3 regions of the Porticoccus litoralis genome follow, and region 3 is predicted to be linked to each of the others. Evidence: predicted binding sites of a transcription regulator. Region 3 holds the regulator's gene; each other region holds the start of a gene.

What was found. The regulator PhoB, encoded in region 3, activates phosphate uptake and scavenging genes when phosphate is short. The targets are predictions, from matches to a motif close to TGTCATAAANNTGTAACA.
Region 1: a site for PhoB is predicted at 3,827-3,844, ahead of Q8A57_RS07665 (TIGR00153 family protein). Genes of this name have one in related genera too.
Region 2: a site for PhoB is predicted at 2,850-2,867, ahead of ppk1 (polyphosphate kinase 1). Genes of this name have one in related genera too.

The regions. Positions count from the first base shown of each region.
Region 1 covers NZ_JAUUUU010000003.1:245,900-251,577, reverse strand. Annotated here, with positions in the region: gene Q8A57_RS07680 (sugar nucleotide-binding protein) at 1-732, opposite strand, end outside; gene Q8A57_RS07675 (hydrogen peroxide-inducible genes activator) at 787-1,716, shown strand; gene recG (ATP-dependent DNA helicase RecG) at 1,713-3,779, shown strand; gene Q8A57_RS07665 (TIGR00153 family protein) at 3,886-4,566, shown strand; gene Q8A57_RS07660 (inorganic phosphate transporter) at 4,597-5,678, shown strand, end outside.
Region 2 covers NZ_JAUUUU010000003.1:233,904-239,581, forward strand. Annotated here, with positions in the region: gene ppx (exopolyphosphatase) at 1-664, shown strand, start outside; gene ppk1 (polyphosphate kinase 1) at 674-2,749, opposite strand; gene Q8A57_RS07630 (FAD-dependent oxidoreductase) at 2,960-5,077, shown strand; gene Q8A57_RS07635 (methyltransferase domain-containing protein) at 5,115-5,678, shown strand, end outside.
Region 3 covers NZ_JAUUUU010000003.1:112,426-118,103, forward strand. Annotated here, with positions in the region: gene ubiA (4-hydroxybenzoate octaprenyltransferase) at 1-836, shown strand, start outside; gene phoB (phosphate regulon transcriptional regulator PhoB) at 921-1,622, shown strand; gene phoR (phosphate regulon sensor histidine kinase PhoR) at 1,632-2,921, shown strand; gene Q8A57_RS07035 (GNAT family N-acetyltransferase) at 2,995-4,140, shown strand; gene Q8A57_RS07040 (BPSL1445 family SYLF domain-containing lipoprotein) at 4,167-4,703, shown strand; gene Q8A57_RS07045 (methyltransferase family protein) at 4,707-5,180, opposite strand; gene Q8A57_RS07050 (DUF938 domain-containing protein) at 5,150-5,678, opposite strand, start outside.

The DNA.
Region 1 (5,678 bases), 130 kb from region 3:
ATCCACCCCCATTTCCCGAGCCAGCCAAACATGCACCTCATGTATAACAATAGGCTCGTTATCCGTGGCCAGATACAACGGCTCAATGTTCTCGCCATGTTTATACTTGCCTAACAGGTGCACCAGCACCCCCGCAGCATCATCGGCATGGATACGATTACTCCACTGTACGGGCTGTGGCGGGGCCAGACGGCCTTCCCTCACCTGCTGCAGCAATCGACCACGACCAGGCCCGTAAATACCGGAAAACCTCACAATACAACTGGTAATAGGCAACGCCTGAATGATGTCCTCCGCTTCTAGCAGACGCTTTCCCCGGTAGCTGACAGGCCGGGTAGCACTCTCTTCATCGACCCACTCTCCCTGATCCTGCCCGTAGACACCACTACTTGAAATCCAAACCACCAGACCCGGAGGGTGTACGGCATGCTGAACAGCCAGTGACAGCGACCGGGCCCCTGCCACATAACTGTCGCGATACCCTTCATCGCTCATGGCCAGAGGTGTCAGGGTGACGACCACCGCATCAAACCTGTGCTCATCCAGCAATGTCGTCAGGCTCTCACTGTCGCAAATATCCACAGAGCTACGAGACAGGCTTTCAGGCAACCGATTGATCTGCCGTCGCGCCCCATGGCAGACAAAGCCTGCTCCCTGTTGACGGTTTTTTTCCTGCAACTGGTCTATGGCGCGCAGCCCAATATCGCCACAACCCAAGAACAATACTTTCAATTAACTTTACCTTTTTGATTTGTTTTAGCTATTATTTGGTCAGGAGGTAATACCATGACGCTCACCGAACTTCGCTATATTGTGACATTGGCACAGCAGCAACATTTTGGCCAGGCTGCTGAGCTTTGCCATGTCAGCCAGCCAACTCTCAGCATTGCTGTCAAAAAACTAGAGCAGGAGCTGGGGGTAGAGCTATTTGAACGCTCCAAGAACAGCGTGCGCCCCACGCCCATTGGTGAACAGGTCGTGGCGCAGGCACAGCGGGTTCTGGAAGAAAGCGCCTCCATCCGCGATATCGCTTCCGCGGGCAAGGATCAGCTCAAGACCCCCTTACATGTCGGAGCCATCTTCACCATTGGCCCCTACCTGTTTCCCAGTTTTATTCCAGCACTACGGCAATCCGTACCCCAGATGCCGCTGGTTGTCGAGGAAGGTTTCACCGCCACGCTGCGCCAAAGGCTACGCAAGGGTGAACTTGATGTCATCCTCGTAGCACTGCCTTTTACAGAGCCCGACGTGGTTACTCAGCCTCTTTATACTGAGCCCTTTGTGGTTCTGGTACCCACCGATCACCGATTGGCGAAAAAGGACTTTATCAAACCCTCAGACCTGGATAATGAAAATGTTCTGCTGCTCGGTGAGGGCCACTGTTTTGGCGACCAGGTGCGGGAAGCCCTGCCCAACCTCAACCAGCACCTGGATGAGAGCCAACAGCAAATACGCACCCACAGTGAAGGCAGCTCCCTGGAAACCCTACGCCACATGGTGGCCAGCCACCTCGGCATCACCATTTTGCCTCTATCCGCAGCGATTGGTGCAGGATACAAGGAAGGTTTGCTGGTCACACGGGAGTTTGTAGCTCCATCTCCCTGCCGCACAGTAGCTTTGGCCTGGCGGGCCAGTTTTCCACGCCACAAAGCCATTGATGCACTGCGAGATGCCATCAAGCAAAACTCCCTGCCGAGCTGTACCACCTGCGCATGACAGAAAACAGTCTTGCCACCATGCCCGTCACCACACTGCGGGGTGTCGGTACCCAATTGGCCAGCAAGCTAGCCCGGCTTGGCATTGCAACTGTTCAGGACTTGCTGTTTCACCTGCCCCTTCGCTACATGGACCGCACCCGCATCACCCCCATCGGCGCCCTGCAACCCAACTCCGATGTCGTGATAGAAGGGCAGTTGCGTGGTTGCGATGTAGTCCAGGGGCGACGCCGTAGCCTGATGTGTCGCCTGCAGGATCACACCGGCACAGTCACATTACGTTTTTTCCATTTTTCCAATGCCCAACGGGAAAATCTTACCCGGGGCGGACACCTGCGCTGTTTTGGTGATGTCCGGCGTGGCAGATCCGGTCTTGAGCTGTACCACCCCGAGTACCAGTTTCTCGACCAGCACCAGCCGCCACCCCTGCAACCGTATCTCACTGCTGTCTATCCCGCTGTTGAAGGCATTAGCCAGGCAAGATTAAGAACTGTTATTGAACAAGCACTACTGCTTGTAAGTGAAGACTCACTTCAGGAGCTGCTGCCAGACAGTAGTGAGCTTTCTCTGCTTGAGTCACTACAGTTTATTCACAAGCCCCCTGCCACGGCACCCATGGATCAGCTGCTGACCGGTAGCCACCCGGCACAACAACGGCTGGCCCTGGAAGAACTACTGGCCCACCAGTTGAGCCTGGTGCAATTGCGACAACAGATCCAGCGCCACCCGGCACCCAGCCTAGGTGCCGGCCAAGCACTGCAACAACAGTTTCTGACCTCACTGCCATTTGCTTTGACCGCCGCACAGCTCAGGGTGGCGGCAGACATCATGGCTGACCTGGCCAAACCACATCCCATGCTGCGCCTGGTGCAGGGTGATGTAGGCTCCGGCAAAACCGTGGTGGCGGCTCTGGCTGCACTACAGGCCGTAGCTAGCGGCTACCAGGCAGCAATCATGGCGCCCACGGAAATTCTTGCCGAGCAGCATCGCACTAATTTTCAGTCCTGGCTGGAGCCTTTAGGGATAGAGGTGTCCTTGCTGACTGGCAAGGTCAAAGGCAAAGCCCGCGAAAGGCAACTGCAAATGATTGGTGACGGCAGTGCACGCGTTGTCATTGGCACTCACGCCCTGTTCCAGGAGGGTGTTGTTTTCTTCCGGCTGGGCCTGACCATCGTAGATGAGCAACATCGCTTTGGGGTTCACCAACGACTGGCACTTCGCGAAAAGGGTAAGGGCGATGTGCTGCCCCACCAGCTGATCATGACCGCCACTCCCATTCCCCGAACTCTGGCAATGAGTGCCTATGCGGACCTGGACTGCTCCACTATTGATGAGCTGCCCCCAGGACGCACCCCGGTCAACACCGTGGTGTTGGCGAAGAATCGCCGTCCGGAAATCATCGACCACATCCGCAGCGCCTGCGCCAACGGACGACAGGCCTACTGGGTCTGCACCCTGATTGAGGAATCCGATGTACTGGAGGCTCAGGCGGCGGAAGCCACCGCGGACGAGCTGCATTTGCTGTTACCGGAACTGCAAATTGGCCTGGTTCACGGCCGCCAGAAACCCGCAGAAAAAGCAGCAACCATGGAACGCTTCAAGCAGGGAAATATCCAGCTGCTGGTTGCTACCACGGTGATCGAAGTCGGTGTCGATGTGCCCAACGCCAGCCTGATGATCATCGAAGATCCGGAACGTCTTGGCCTGGCGCAACTACACCAACTCCGCGGCCGCGTCGGACGCGGCAAGTTGGAAAGTCACTGCGTGCTGCTCTACAGCCCACCGCTGTCAAAACAGGGCAGTGAGCGCCTGAGTATCATGCGACAAACCAACGACGGTTTCCGTATCGCCGAAAAAGACCTTGAATTGCGCGGCCCAGGTGAAGTTCTCGGCACCCGTCAAACCGGTGAGATGTCACTTCGTATCGCAGACCTGCAAAGGGATAGCCACTTGTTGCCGGAGGTCAAACGCCTGGCCAGGCAATTGCTGGAAACTTCGCCGCACACTACCAACCTGATTATCCAGCGCTGGCTGGGAGACGGTGAACGCTATGGCCAAGTCTGAGCAACGTTACTTCGAGTATAAGAAATTACCGGTTTCCACCCCCTATATGTGACATTTTTGTTTCAGCTACCTATACTCGCGCCCTACACATTAAGGAGGACGCTCCATGGTTTTCAATAACCCGCTTTCCAGTCTTTTCGGTAAGTCACCTATCAGTCCCCTGCAATCCCACATGACCGTAGTCGTTTCCTGCACCGAACTCCTTTGCAGCTTCATGTCCTCCGCCATTGCCAACGACTGGCAACAGGCTGAACAGATTTTTGATCGCATGTCCGAGCTGGAACATGAAGCGGATGCCATGAAGCGCAAGCTGCGCCTGCACCTGCCAAAAAGCTTGTTCATGCCTATGGACCGCAGCGATCTGCTCAATATGCTCAGCCAGCAAGACCGTATCGCCAATCGCTCCAAGGATATTGCCGGGCTCATGTTGGGCAGAAAAATGTCCATTCCGGAAGGACTTGAAAGCCAGATGACCGAGTTTGTCACTACTTCTGTGGAAGCATGCCGTCAGGCACATAAAGCCATTAACGAGCTTGATGAGCTGCTCGAAGTCGGCTTTATCGGCAAGGAAGTGGATTTTGTGGAAAAACTTATCCGCGAACTGGATGTTCTTGAAGACCGCACAGACCAACTCGAACAGGATATTCGTCACAGTCTTTTCGAAAAAGAAAAACAGCTACCGCCCATTGATGCCATGTTCCTATACCAGGTGATCGATATCATTGGCGAAGTAGCCGACCTATCCCAAAGTGTGGGTGGCAAACTGCAACTGCTGCTTGCCCGCTAAACCTATAACAACAATTAACGAGAACAACCCATGACGTTATTTGCTGAGTACGGCCAGATACTGATTATTCTGGCCTGTATATTCGGGGTCTTCATGGCCTGGGGAGTTGGTGCCAACGATGTCGCCAACGCTATGGGTACTTCGGTGGGTTCCAGGGCTCTGACTGTCAAGCAAGCGATCCTGATCGCCATGATATTCGAGTTTGCCGGGGCTTACCTCGCTGGAGGTGAGGTCACTGAAACCATCCGCAAGGGCATCATTGACCCGGCTGTCATGGCCGGTTCCCCGGACCTACTGGTGTTCGGCATGATGTCAGCTCTGTTGGCAGCGGGCACCTGGTTACTACTGGCCAGTGTCATGGGCTGGCCCGTATCCACCACCCACTCCATCGTCGGCGCCATTGTCGGTTTTGCAGCGGTGGGTATTTCCGCCGACGCCGTCAACTGGGGTAAGGTGGGAAGCATTGTTGCCAGCTGGGTCGTCTCGCCACTACTGGCTGGTGCCATCTCCTACATGCTTTTCCGCAGTGTACAGAGGCTGATTCTGACCCAGGACAACCCCTTCGTCCGGGCCAAAAAAATCATTCCTTTTTACATGTTTGCAGTGGGCTTTCTGATCGCCATGGTCACCATGCTGAAAGGACTGAAACACGTTTTCAAAGACTTCGGCATTAAACTAGGCTTCGGCGAATGCACTCTCATTGCATTAGTGATAGGCCTGGTGGTGATGGCACTGGGTACGATCTTGTTGAGCCGCGTGCAAGCTGACGAGGCCGCTGAAAAGGATAACCGTTTCGCCAACGTGGAACGGGTATTTGCCATCCTGATGGTGTTCACCGCCTGTGCCATGGCCTTTGCCCACGGCTCCAATGACGTCGCCAATGCGGTAGGTCCTCTGGCCGCCGTGGTCAATGTCGTGCAGGCAGGTACCGTCGAAGCCAAAAGCGTCATGCCACACTGGATTTTATTATTGGGTGGCGTGGGGATCGTTCTCGGTCTGGCAACGTACGGCTTCAAGGTGATGGGTACCGTCGGCCGAAAGATTACCGAACTAACCCCTAGTCGCGGCTTTGCTGCCGAACTCGGTGCCGCTGCCACTGTGGTTTTAGCTTC
Region 2 (5,678 bases), 120 kb from region 3:
CGATGCCTTGGGGGTGGCACATATGAACACCTCGCCCGGCGCACTGCGGGAAGGGGTGATCTACGAAATGATGGGCCGCGAAGTCCATGAGGATGTTCGGGAGCGAACCGTCTCTTCCCTGATGCGCCGTGCGGAAGTGGATCAGCAGAATGCCGACCAGGTGGAGTCTATGGCCATGCTGCTGTTTGAGAAAGCGGCGCAGGAATGGCATCTAACTGAGACGGATAGGGACCTGTTGCGATGGGCATCCCGTTTACACGAGGTCGGGTTGAGTGTGGCGCACACACAGTTCCACAAGCATGGGCAGTATCTGATTGAGCATTCGGATCTGCCTGGCTTCAGCAAGCAGATGCAGTGGATATTGGCACTACTGGTGCGCAGTCACCGCCAGAAATTCCCGACGGAAAACCTAGTCGGCCTTGATAAGGCACAAGTACTGTATCTGAAAAAGCTTTGCGCGATCATGCGCCTGGCGGCTGTGTTCAAATACGTGACTGCCGTGGAAGGGGAGCCGCTCTTTTCCACCACGGTTCAGGGCTCCGAGATCGTGCTCGGTTTTGATGAAGGCTGGCTGGAGCGTCACCCCCTGACCAGCGATGCATTGTCTGCCGAGCGCCAGGTGCTGAAAAAAATTGGCTTCCAGCTGCGCTTCAATGGAATCTGACAGGAGCTGTCAGTCGGTCAGTTTGCTGAGCAATTCCATTTGTGCAGACAGTCTCGGCTGGTTTTTTTCGGGCTGGTTGAGAAGGTAGCTGCCATCCGATTGCATTTCCCAACTCTGGCAGTTGTCCTGTAAGTAACTTTGCAGGTCGCTGCGGATTCTCGCCTGCAGGCGACCACTCAGAATCGGAAAGCAGATTTCTACCCGGTGCATCAGGTTGCGCTCCATGACATCGGCGCTGGCACAGTAGATTCTCGGCGTGGCATTGTGGAAATAGTAAACCCGGGAATGTTCCAGAAAACGGCCAACAATTGAGCGTACGCGAATGTTTTCTGAAACCCCTTCCAGGCCGGGGCGCAGGCAGCACATGCCGCGGATAATCAAATCAATTTGTACGCCGGCCATGCTCGCTTCGTAAAGCGAGGTGATAACTTTCGGTTCTGTCAGGGCATTGACCTTGATGATGATATGGGCCTCTTTGCCCTGACGGGCAGCTTCCGCTTCTTCTTCAATCAGTCTCAGCAGGTTTTTCTTCAGGGTGAAAGGGGCGCTGAAGAGTGTTTTGATGCGTTCCGCTTTGCCCATGCCGGTGAGCTGTTGAAAAATCTTGTGTACATCATTACTGAGGTCAGGGTCGGCACTTAACAGGCTGTAGTCGGTATAGAGGCGAGCGTTTCCAGCGTGGTAATTGCCGGTTCCAAGGTGCACGTAGCGGCGCAGTTGTTGGTTTTCCCGTCGCACAATCAGCAGAGCCTTGGCGTGGGTTTTATAGCCCACCACCCCATAGGTGACCACTGCCCCGGCTTCCTGCAGGTGTGTTGCCAGCTGCAGGTTATCCTCTTCATCAAACCGTGCGCGTAGCTCAATCACCACGGTGACTTCTTTCCCGGCCCGGGCGGCTTCTGCCAATGCATCCACCACTTCCGACGAGGAACCGGTCCGATACAGTGTCATTTTGATGGAAAGTACATCGGCGTCTTTGGCTGCCTGGCGCAATAGGTCAATGATCGGTGTAAATGACTGAAACGGGTGATAGAGGAGAATGTCTTCTTTTCTCACCGAGTCGAGAATGTTGTGATCGGAGCCGCGCAGTGATTTGGGGATTGACGGGATAAAACTGGGAAATACTAATTCGCTGCGATTCAACATTTGTCGCAATTGCATCATGCGACCGAGATTCACGGGGCCATCGACCTGGTAGAGTTCATTCTCGGTCAGGTTGTACTGATCCAGCAGAAAGCTGATCAGCTCCTCCGGACAGTGCTTGTCGACCTCGAGCCGCACAGCGCTGCCAAAGCGACGCGAATGCAACTCCCCGCGCAACGCCCGGGCAATGTCTTCAACCTCTGCGGCATTGAGATCCAGGTCGGCATCCCGGGTGATGCGGAACTGGTAGCAACCGGTAGCCGTCATGCCGTTAAAAAGGTCGTCGATATGGGCGTGCATCAGGGAAGACAACAGGACAAAATTATCGCCGTCGTCACAGAGTTCGTCGGGCACGCGAACCAGCCGGGGCAGGGAGCGTGGAGCTGGCACGATGGCCATGCCGCTATCCCGTCCAAAGGCATCTTTGCCCTCCAACGACACAATAAAATTGAGACTCTTGTTCACAAGGCGGGGAAACGGGTGTGCCGGGTCCAGTCCGATCGGGCTGATAACGGGCATTACCTGGTGGCGAAAGTAATCTTCTGCCCAGTTGGCAATTTCCGGGCTCCAGCTTTGCCGGTTGAGTACACGGATTTTCTGGGACTGGAGTGCCGGCAACAGAACCTCGTTGAGGATCTGGTATTGCTTCTCAGTAGCTAATTTGCACTGTTCGCTCAGGGTGTCCAGCACATCCTTGGGGCGCATGCCGTCAATGCTGACAGTTTCCCGGGAAAAGCTGATCTGACGCTTGAGACCCGCCAGGCGGATTTCGAAAAACTCATCCATGTTGCTGTTGAAAATCATCAGAAACAGGAACCGCTCCAGCAGCGGGTACTCTTCATTGAGCGCCTGTTCAAGAATCCGCAGGTTAAACTGCATCATGCTGATATGACGGTTGATGAAAAAGTTGGCGCTGTTGAGATCCGGCTTGTTAGCGTCCACGTTTGGCTCCTGTACAGAATGGTTCTGCGGCTGAGTCACATTGTCCATAGGAAAGCGTCCGGGCGAAAAGCGTTATTTTCTGTCTCTTATATGACACTTCTTTGACATTTTTATGACGTTGCTTCCCGATAGGGGAATGACGGTCATACTGAACCCTAATGTCATTACAGCCTCTAAGCAGACTGAAAAACATAAAACCCTGGACAATTCATGCCCATAAAAAAAATAGCCATCCTGATAGTTATAGCCCTGGTTGTGGCGGCTTACCTGCTTTTAGATGGTCAGCAATATCTGCATCCTCACTTTTATCAGGCACTCTATGCCGAGCAGCCGAGACTGACGGCGGCGGTCTATTTTGTCATCTATGTGGTAGCCACCGGCTTTTCACTGCCGGGGGCGGCACTGCTGACAGTGATTGGCGGTATGATCTTCGGACTCTGGACGGGCGTGCTGCTGGTGTCCTTCGCCAGTTCGCTTGGCGCCACACTGGCATTTGTAGTGTCGCGGCTGTTGTTGCGTGACTGGGTACAGGCTCGTTTCAGCCGCTACCTCGGTGTGGTCAACCGTGGCATTGAGAAAGACGGTGCTTTCTACCTGTTTTCCCTGAGGCTGATACCGGTCATACCCTTCTGGGTGATCAACCTGGTGATGGGGCTGATGCCCATCCCCGTATGGCGCTTCTACTGGGTCAGCCAGTTGGGGATGCTGGCGGGCACCATTGTCTATGTGAATGCCGGCGCTGAAATTGGCTCCATAGAAGAGTTGTCGGCAGCCTCTATTCTGACACCGGGCCTGTTGCTGTCCTTTTTGTTGTTGGCGATGTTCCCCTATGTGGCTCGTGCGCTGCTGGATGCCATCAAGCGCCGTCGGGCTTACCGCGGTTATACACGTCCGGCCAACTTCGATCGCAACCTGGCGGTCATCGGTGCGGGTAGCGCCGGCTTGGTGAGCGCATATATCGCCTCTGCTCTGAAGTCGGGGGTCACACTGATTGAAAAACAACGCATGGGTGGTGACTGCCTGAATACCGGCTGTGTGCCCAGCAAGTCCCTGATACGTGCCTCCCGCGCGGTAAAAGAGATTCAGCGTGCGGCAGCGTTCGGGATTGATGTCGGCACCCCTAGTGTCGACTTCGCCCGGGTCATGGGCCGGGTAAAAAAAGTGATACGACAAGTAGAACCCCATGACTCTATTGAGCGCTATTCCTCCCTGGGAGTGGACTGTGTTCAGGGCGACGCCAGCATCTGTTCACCCTGGGAGGTGATGGTCAATGGTCAGGTCATTACCACAGCAAATATTATTATTGCCTCTGGTGCGAGCCCTCGTATTCCGCAAATTCCCGGTCTGGACCAGATCAATTATCTGACTTCCGAAACCATCTGGGAGTTGGAGGCATTGCCGCAACATCTACTCGTTATGGGTGCTGGCCCCATTGGTTGTGAGCTGGCACAGGCGATGCAACGCCTTGGCGCCAGGGTGACGCTGGTTGGTCCGCACCTTCTGCCACGTGAGGATGAAGATGCCGCCCAGCAGGTGTTGGCAGTTTTACAGGATGAGGGTGTGGAGGTATTGCTCGGATACCGGATTGGAGAATTCGATACCCGTGGCGGCGAGCAGGTGGCACTGGCCACAGACTCAGACGGTAATCGCCGTGAAATCGTGTTTGATCAGGTTCTGGTTGCGCTGGGTCGGCAGGCCCGCACCGGGAATATGGGGCTGGAAAAGCTGGAGATCGAGCGTAACCCGGATGGCACATTGGTGGTGGATGAATACCTTCGCACCCGATTTCCAAATATCTATGCCTGTGGCGACGTTGCCGGACCCTATCAATTTACCCATGCCGCTGCCCACCAAGCCTGGTATGCAACAGTGAATGCACTGTTTGGTCGCTTTAAAAAATTCAAGGTGGATTACCGGGTGATGCCGCGGGTGACATTTACAGACCCGGAAATCGCACAGGTCGGCTTGACGGAAAAAATGGCCAGGGAGCAGGGCATTGAGTATGAAGTTACCCGCTATGGGTTGGATGACCTGGATCGAGCGATGGCAGAAAACAGTGCCAGTGGTTTTGTGAAAGTGCTCACGATGCCGGGCAAGGATCGCATTCTTGGTGCCTGCATTGTTGGCGCCCATGCGGGCGAACTGATTGCCGAACTGGTGCTGGCCATGAAGCAGGGGATTGGCCTGAAAAAAATTCTCGGTACCATACACAGTTACCCAACCATGAGTGAAGCCAACAAATTTGCAGCGGGTAACTGGCAGAAGGCCCATAGCCCAGAGCGATTATTGCGCTGGGTTGAAAAATTCCATCGCTGGCAGCGCCATTAACAACAACTCCGCCCTTACAGGTGGTACTGGAAGAACGATGTACGACACGGTTAAAGATTATTACGGCAAAGAGCTGCAGAGCTCGGCGGATCTGAAAACAGATGCCTGCTGCACGGTGGACAGTGTTCCCCAGCACCTAAAGCCGATCATGGCGAAAATACACCCGGAGGTTACAGGTAAATACTATGGCTGCGGCCTGGTGGCTCCCCAGCTGCTGGATGGTTTGCGGATTCTGGACTTGGGCAGCGGCTCAGGGCAGGACTGTTATGTGCTGTCCGCTATGGTCGGCGAACAGGGCGACGTGGTGGGCGTGGACATGACGGACGAACAGCTGGCGGTGGCCAACCGGCACATCGAGTTCCACCGCCAGGCATTCGGGTTTTCCCGGCCCAATGTGCGCTTTATCAAAGGCTATATCGAAAAGCTCGATGAATTGGGTCTCGAAGACAACAGTTTTGATGTCATCGTCTCCAATTGTGTGATCAACCTGTCTCCGGACAAGCGGGCGGTACTTGAACAGGCCCACCGATTGCTTAAGCCGGGCGGTGAACTATATTTTTCCGATGTGTATGCGGATCGCCGAGTGCCTGAGTCCTTAAGC
Region 3 (5,678 bases):
GCCTGATGCGCCTCAACAAGCCCATTGGGACGCTGTTGCTGTTATGGCCCACCCTTTGGGCCCTGTGGCTAGCGGCAGAGGGCGTTCCCTCCATCAAGAATCTGCTGGTATTTGTTCTCGGCGTGTTCCTGATGCGTGCCGCCGGTTGTGTCATCAATGATTTTGCCGACCGCAAAGTCGACGGTCATGTAGCTCGCACCCAGCACCGTCCCATGGCCACAGGCGCCATCACCGCCAGGGAGGCACTGATACTGTTTTCCGCCCTGTGCCTGTTATCTTTCCTGCTGGTGTTGCTAACCAACGCGCTCACCATTCAGCTGGCCTTTGTCGGCGTGGCGCTGGCATTCTGCTATCCGTTTATGAAGCGCTACACCCACCTGCCCCAGCTGGTACTTGGCGCGGCATTTGCCTGGAGTATCCCCATGGCCTTTGCAGCGGAAACCGGCTCACTGCGCCCTGAGCTCTGGGCGCTTTACGCTGCTGTCATCCTGTGGACCATCGCCTACGATACCTTCTATGCCATGGTTGATCGTGATGATGATCTGAAAATCGGGATCAAATCCACGGCCATTCTGTTTGGCGACATGGACATCGCCATCACCGCCACCCTGCAGGTACTGGTGGTGATTGCATTGCTAATGATAGGTACGAATTTTGGCCGCGGCCTCTGGTTTTTTCTGGGGCTGGCTGTTGCGGCCTTGCTGTTTCTCTACCAGCAGTACCTGATACGTAACCGTGACCGGGACGGCTGCTTTAAGGCCTTCCTCAACAACAACTACGTGGGTGCCGTTATTTTTATAGGACTGGTGCTCGACTATCAGCTGGGCGGCAACTAGTTCACCATGTCGTGCCAACCACTGTCATATTTCTGTCATACCTGAGTCATGTAATACACAGATATGAAAAGAGACGATAGGGATATGAGCGAAAAAACCATTCTCATCGTGGATGACGAACCAGCCATCCGCGACATGATCAGCACAGCTCTCGACGTGGCGGGATTCAACTGCATTCAGGCGGAAAACGCCCAGCAGGCTCACGCCATGATCATCGACGAGCAACCAGACCTGGTGTTACTGGACTGGATGATGCCCGGCACCAGTGGCGTCGAGCTGATTCGTCGCCTGCAACGTGACGAGCTGACCAAAAACGTTCCGGTCATCATGCTCACCGCCAAGGCCAGTGAGGACAATGTTGTCCAGGGACTGGAAATCGGTGCCGATGACTATATCACCAAGCCTTTCTCTCCCCGCGCTCTGGTAGCCAGGATTAACGCGGTTCTGCGCCGCGCTGAACCGGCCCTGCCACAGGAACCGATCCAGGTGGAAAGCTTGCTGTTTGATCCCATCAGCCACCGAGTGACCATCAATGATCAGACCGTCTCCATGGGGCCGACTGAATTCCGCCTGCTGAGTTTTTTCCTGACCCACCAGGAGCGGGTCTACTCCCGCGACCAAATTCTGGACCACGTCTGGGGCGGCAATGTGTACATGGATGAGCGCACCGTCGATGTCCATATTCGACGGCTGCGCAAGGCAATAGCCCTTGAAGGCCATGACCGCTTCATACAGACTGTGCGGGGCGCGGGCTACCGCTTCTCCACACGGGTTGTAGAAGAGTAAGGACTACACTTGCACAGAGGGCTACAGGCAGAAATACGGCGGATTGTCCTGATCACGCTGCTGCTGTTATTCATCGGCTTCATGCTGGGCGAAATACTGTTCACCCTGCTGGCCGGTGGCAGCATCTATATGCTCTGGACTTTTTCTCATATCGCCCGCCTCTACGACTGGCTGGATCAGGGGGCTAATGGGCTGCCGCCAGATGCCAGTGGTGTCTGGGGTGATATGACGGACTACCTGTACCGTATGCAGCAGCGCAATGACCGCGCCAAACAGAGCCGCCGCCAGCTTTCCGAACGGGTGCGCAATATCACCTCTGCGTTACCCGACGGCATCATGACACTGACCCCTGACCGTGTTCTGGAATGGTGGAATCCCGCGGCAGAGGCCTTACTGGGCCTGGAAAAGGGGGACCGGGGCCAGTCCATAATCAATATTCTTCGCGACCCACGCTTTGTGGCCTTTATCCAGCACAACGAACTGCCGCCACCTACAGAATTACCCTCCCCGGAAGACCCGAGCAGAACCCTGCTGTTCAGTGCAGCCGAGTTTGGCGACGGGAATATTATCCTGATGGCGCAGGACATCACCCGACTGCGCAACCTGGAACAGATGCGGCAGGACTTTGTTGCCAATATCTCCCACGAACTGCGCACCCCGCTGACCGTACTCTCCGGTTATCTGGAAACCCTGCAAGATAACAGTGATCAACTGCCGGGCACCTGGAAAAAAGCCCTCAATCAGATGGACCAGCAGACCGAACGCCTCAACGCGCTGGCCAACGATCTGGTCATGCTGTCGCAGCTGGAGTCGAACCGAAAACCCCCACCGCGCTCTACCGTTGATATTGCCACGTTGCTGCAACAGGTCGTGCAGGATGCCCGCATGGTCTGCACCGAAAACCACCATATTTCGATGGAGCTGGTGGAAGAAAAACTGGAGGTCAGAGGTGAATACAAAGAGCTGTACAGCGCCATTTCCAACCTGGCCATCAATGCCATCAAACATAATCCCGGTGGCGTGGATGTTAGCCTGACCTGCCGCAGCACCGAAAATGAAGTGATTATTGAGATCTGTGACGATGGCTACGGCATAGATCCCAAACACATTCCGCGGCTTACCGAACGCTTCTACCGCGTCGATAACAGTCGCGCCTCAAGCACTGGCGGAACCGGCCTCGGTCTGGCCATTGTCAAACATGTTCTCATGCGCCACGGCGGCACCCTGCAGATTCGCAGCACCCTGGGTAAAGGCAGCTGCTTTTGCTGCCACCTTCCAAAACCGACTGTAGTAGCATAGTCCCCTGTTGACGATTACCGACCCTATCGGGGTCCGTAATCACTGTCGGTGCCACTCAAGATGGATCAGTTTTTTGGATATTCGGGTTCTAAACAGCATTGATGAATGCGATGCCAGTGTTTGGGATGGGCTATACAACAGCTCTTACCCATTTTTGCAGCATCGTTTTCTCTCGCTTCTGGAACACTCCGGCAGTGCCTCCACCGCCACGGGCTGGCAACCCTGTCACCTGCTCCTTACGGAGAAAAGGCGCACCATTGGTGCCCTGCCGATGTACCTGAAACATCACTCCTGGGGAGAATACGTTTTTGACTGGACCTGGGCTGAGGCCTACCAGCGTCAAAACATGGCGTATTACCCCAAGCTGCTCAGCGCTGTTCCCTTCACCCCCGCGGTGGGGCCCAGGCTGGCCCTGGCACCCAATATCGAGCTTGCCAGGGTAGCGCCGTTGTTGCTTTCCGCCATCCACAAGCTGGCCGACGACAAAGATATCAGTAGCTGGCACCTACTGTTTGCGGAGCCCACTCTGATTCAGGCCATGGGGAAGGCCGGCGCTCTGCTGCGCAGCAATGTGCAATATCTTTGGGAAAATCGGGGTTATCGGCATTTCGATGATTTTCTCGCTGCGTTATCGTCCCGCAAACGCAAAAATATCAGCCGCGAACGCCGCGAACTGGCCAATAAAGGGCTGGCTGTCAGGCGCCTGCGCAACGGGGAAATCACCCCCGAATGGTGGGAGTTTTTTTACCAGGTCTACCACAGCACCTATCACAAACACAGCGGCAACCAGGGCTACCTGACAAAGTCATTTTTTGACCGCCTGGGCGAGGTGATGGATGGCCAGCTGATGATGGCCGTAGCCGAGCGCGATGACGAAAAGGTGGCCGCAGCACTCTTCTTTTACGACGATGAAAGTCTCTACGGTCGCTACTGGGGTTGTATCCAGGAATATGATTTCCTGCATTTTGAACTATGTTATTACCAGGGCATAGAGTTTGCCATTGAGGCTGATCTTGCACATTTTGATGCCGGTGCCCAGGGTGAGCACAAGGTACGCCGCGGCTTTGAACCACGGGAAAACTGCTCGGCCCACTGGATTCGCAATGTGGATTTCGCCATAGCGATCAAACGTTTTGTCACCGAAGAACGACAATATGTGCTGGACTATATTCAGGACACCCGGCGACAGTTACCATACAAAACCGATAACGGTGGTTAGACCCGATTCCGAGGAGGAAGTTAGCCGTGAAGAAGTCCGTTTGGTTATTCATGCTGGGATGCCTGTTTTTCTCTGCATCAGGCCAGGCTGCCACTAAGCTGGAAATCGACCTCTATGTGCAGGAAGCACTGGCCGAGTTACATAAACAGTCTCCTGCCGCCAGGGAACTGACCTCACAGGCCAGAGGTATCCTGGTTTTTCCCAAGGTCTACAAAGCCGGTTTCTGGGTGGGTGGTGAGTACGGCGAAGGCGCGCTGCGCATTAGCGGCAATAACGTCAAATATTACAACATTGCCTCTGCCTCCCTGGGCTTTCAACTGGGCGCACAGATCAAATCTCAAATCATCCTGTTCATGACGGACAGCGCCCTCAACAAATTCCGCAATAGTGAGGGCTGGGAAGCGGGAGTCGATGGCAGCGTCGCCATCGCCAGCTTTGGGGCCGGTGGAGAAATTGATACCCAGACGGCACAGCAGCCTATCATTGGTTTCATCTTTTCCAACAAGGGCCTGATGTACAACCTCACCATCGAGGGCTCCAAAATCACCCCCATTGTTCGCTGATCGTCAAAGCCAGCGACGCACAGTGCCGCAGTAACTCTGGTAACTGTCGCCAAACTGGCGAGTGAGTATCCTCTCCTCGGGAATGATCTGTAGCAGTGTTATCGTCGCGACAAACAGCGGTAATCCCGGGGTCGCGTACAAGCTGTCCAGATACAGGTTCCAGGCCAGCAGCATCACCAGCAGCCCCAGATAAACAGGGTTGCGGGAATACCCGTAAATACCCTGGGTGATCAATCGCACTGTCTTGTGGGGGTAACGTGGATCGATAGTGGTTTTCGCCAGATACAGTGTGAGCACTGACAGGGCGACCACAGCCACACCCGCCACCAAGACCAGTATCACCAGTAAACTCCAGAACGCGCTATAGGAGGTATCGGCTCCAAACCCGCGGGCCAGCAGCCACATTAACACCCCGATCAGAAGCCATTGCGCCAGGGGTGGAATTTTCAATCCGAGGTTGTTGAGCGCTTTTTCCATATCAGTAACCGGTTGTTGGCAGGCATTGCATTGTCCTCTGCCAGCCTAAACCCGGCGGTCTCTGCCAGTCTGTTAACCGCTTCAAAGTCTCGTATGCCCTGGTGGGGCGCCTGCTGTTTCAGCCACTGATCGAAACGTGCGTTGCTGTCACTGGTAAAACGACCCCCGTAGTTGAAGGGGCCATAGATGGCCAGGGTCGCATCTTCAGGCATGAGTATTTCCAGTTCCGCAAACAGGTTTTCCACCGATGACCAGGCCATGATGTGGCAAGTATTGGCCGTGTACAGCGCATCAGGCTGATAATCATCGAGCTGCCAGGGGCGCTGGTCTGCATTGACCAGCAATGGCCGTCTGAGGTTATCCGCGGGGAACTCGTCGATCCAGGCGTTGATGCCTTCGTGATTAACCGCCAGATCTGTGGTTTGCCAAGTTAAGTGGGGCAGACGCGGCGCAAAATACACCGCGTGCTGACCTGTACCACTGCCCAGCTCCAACACC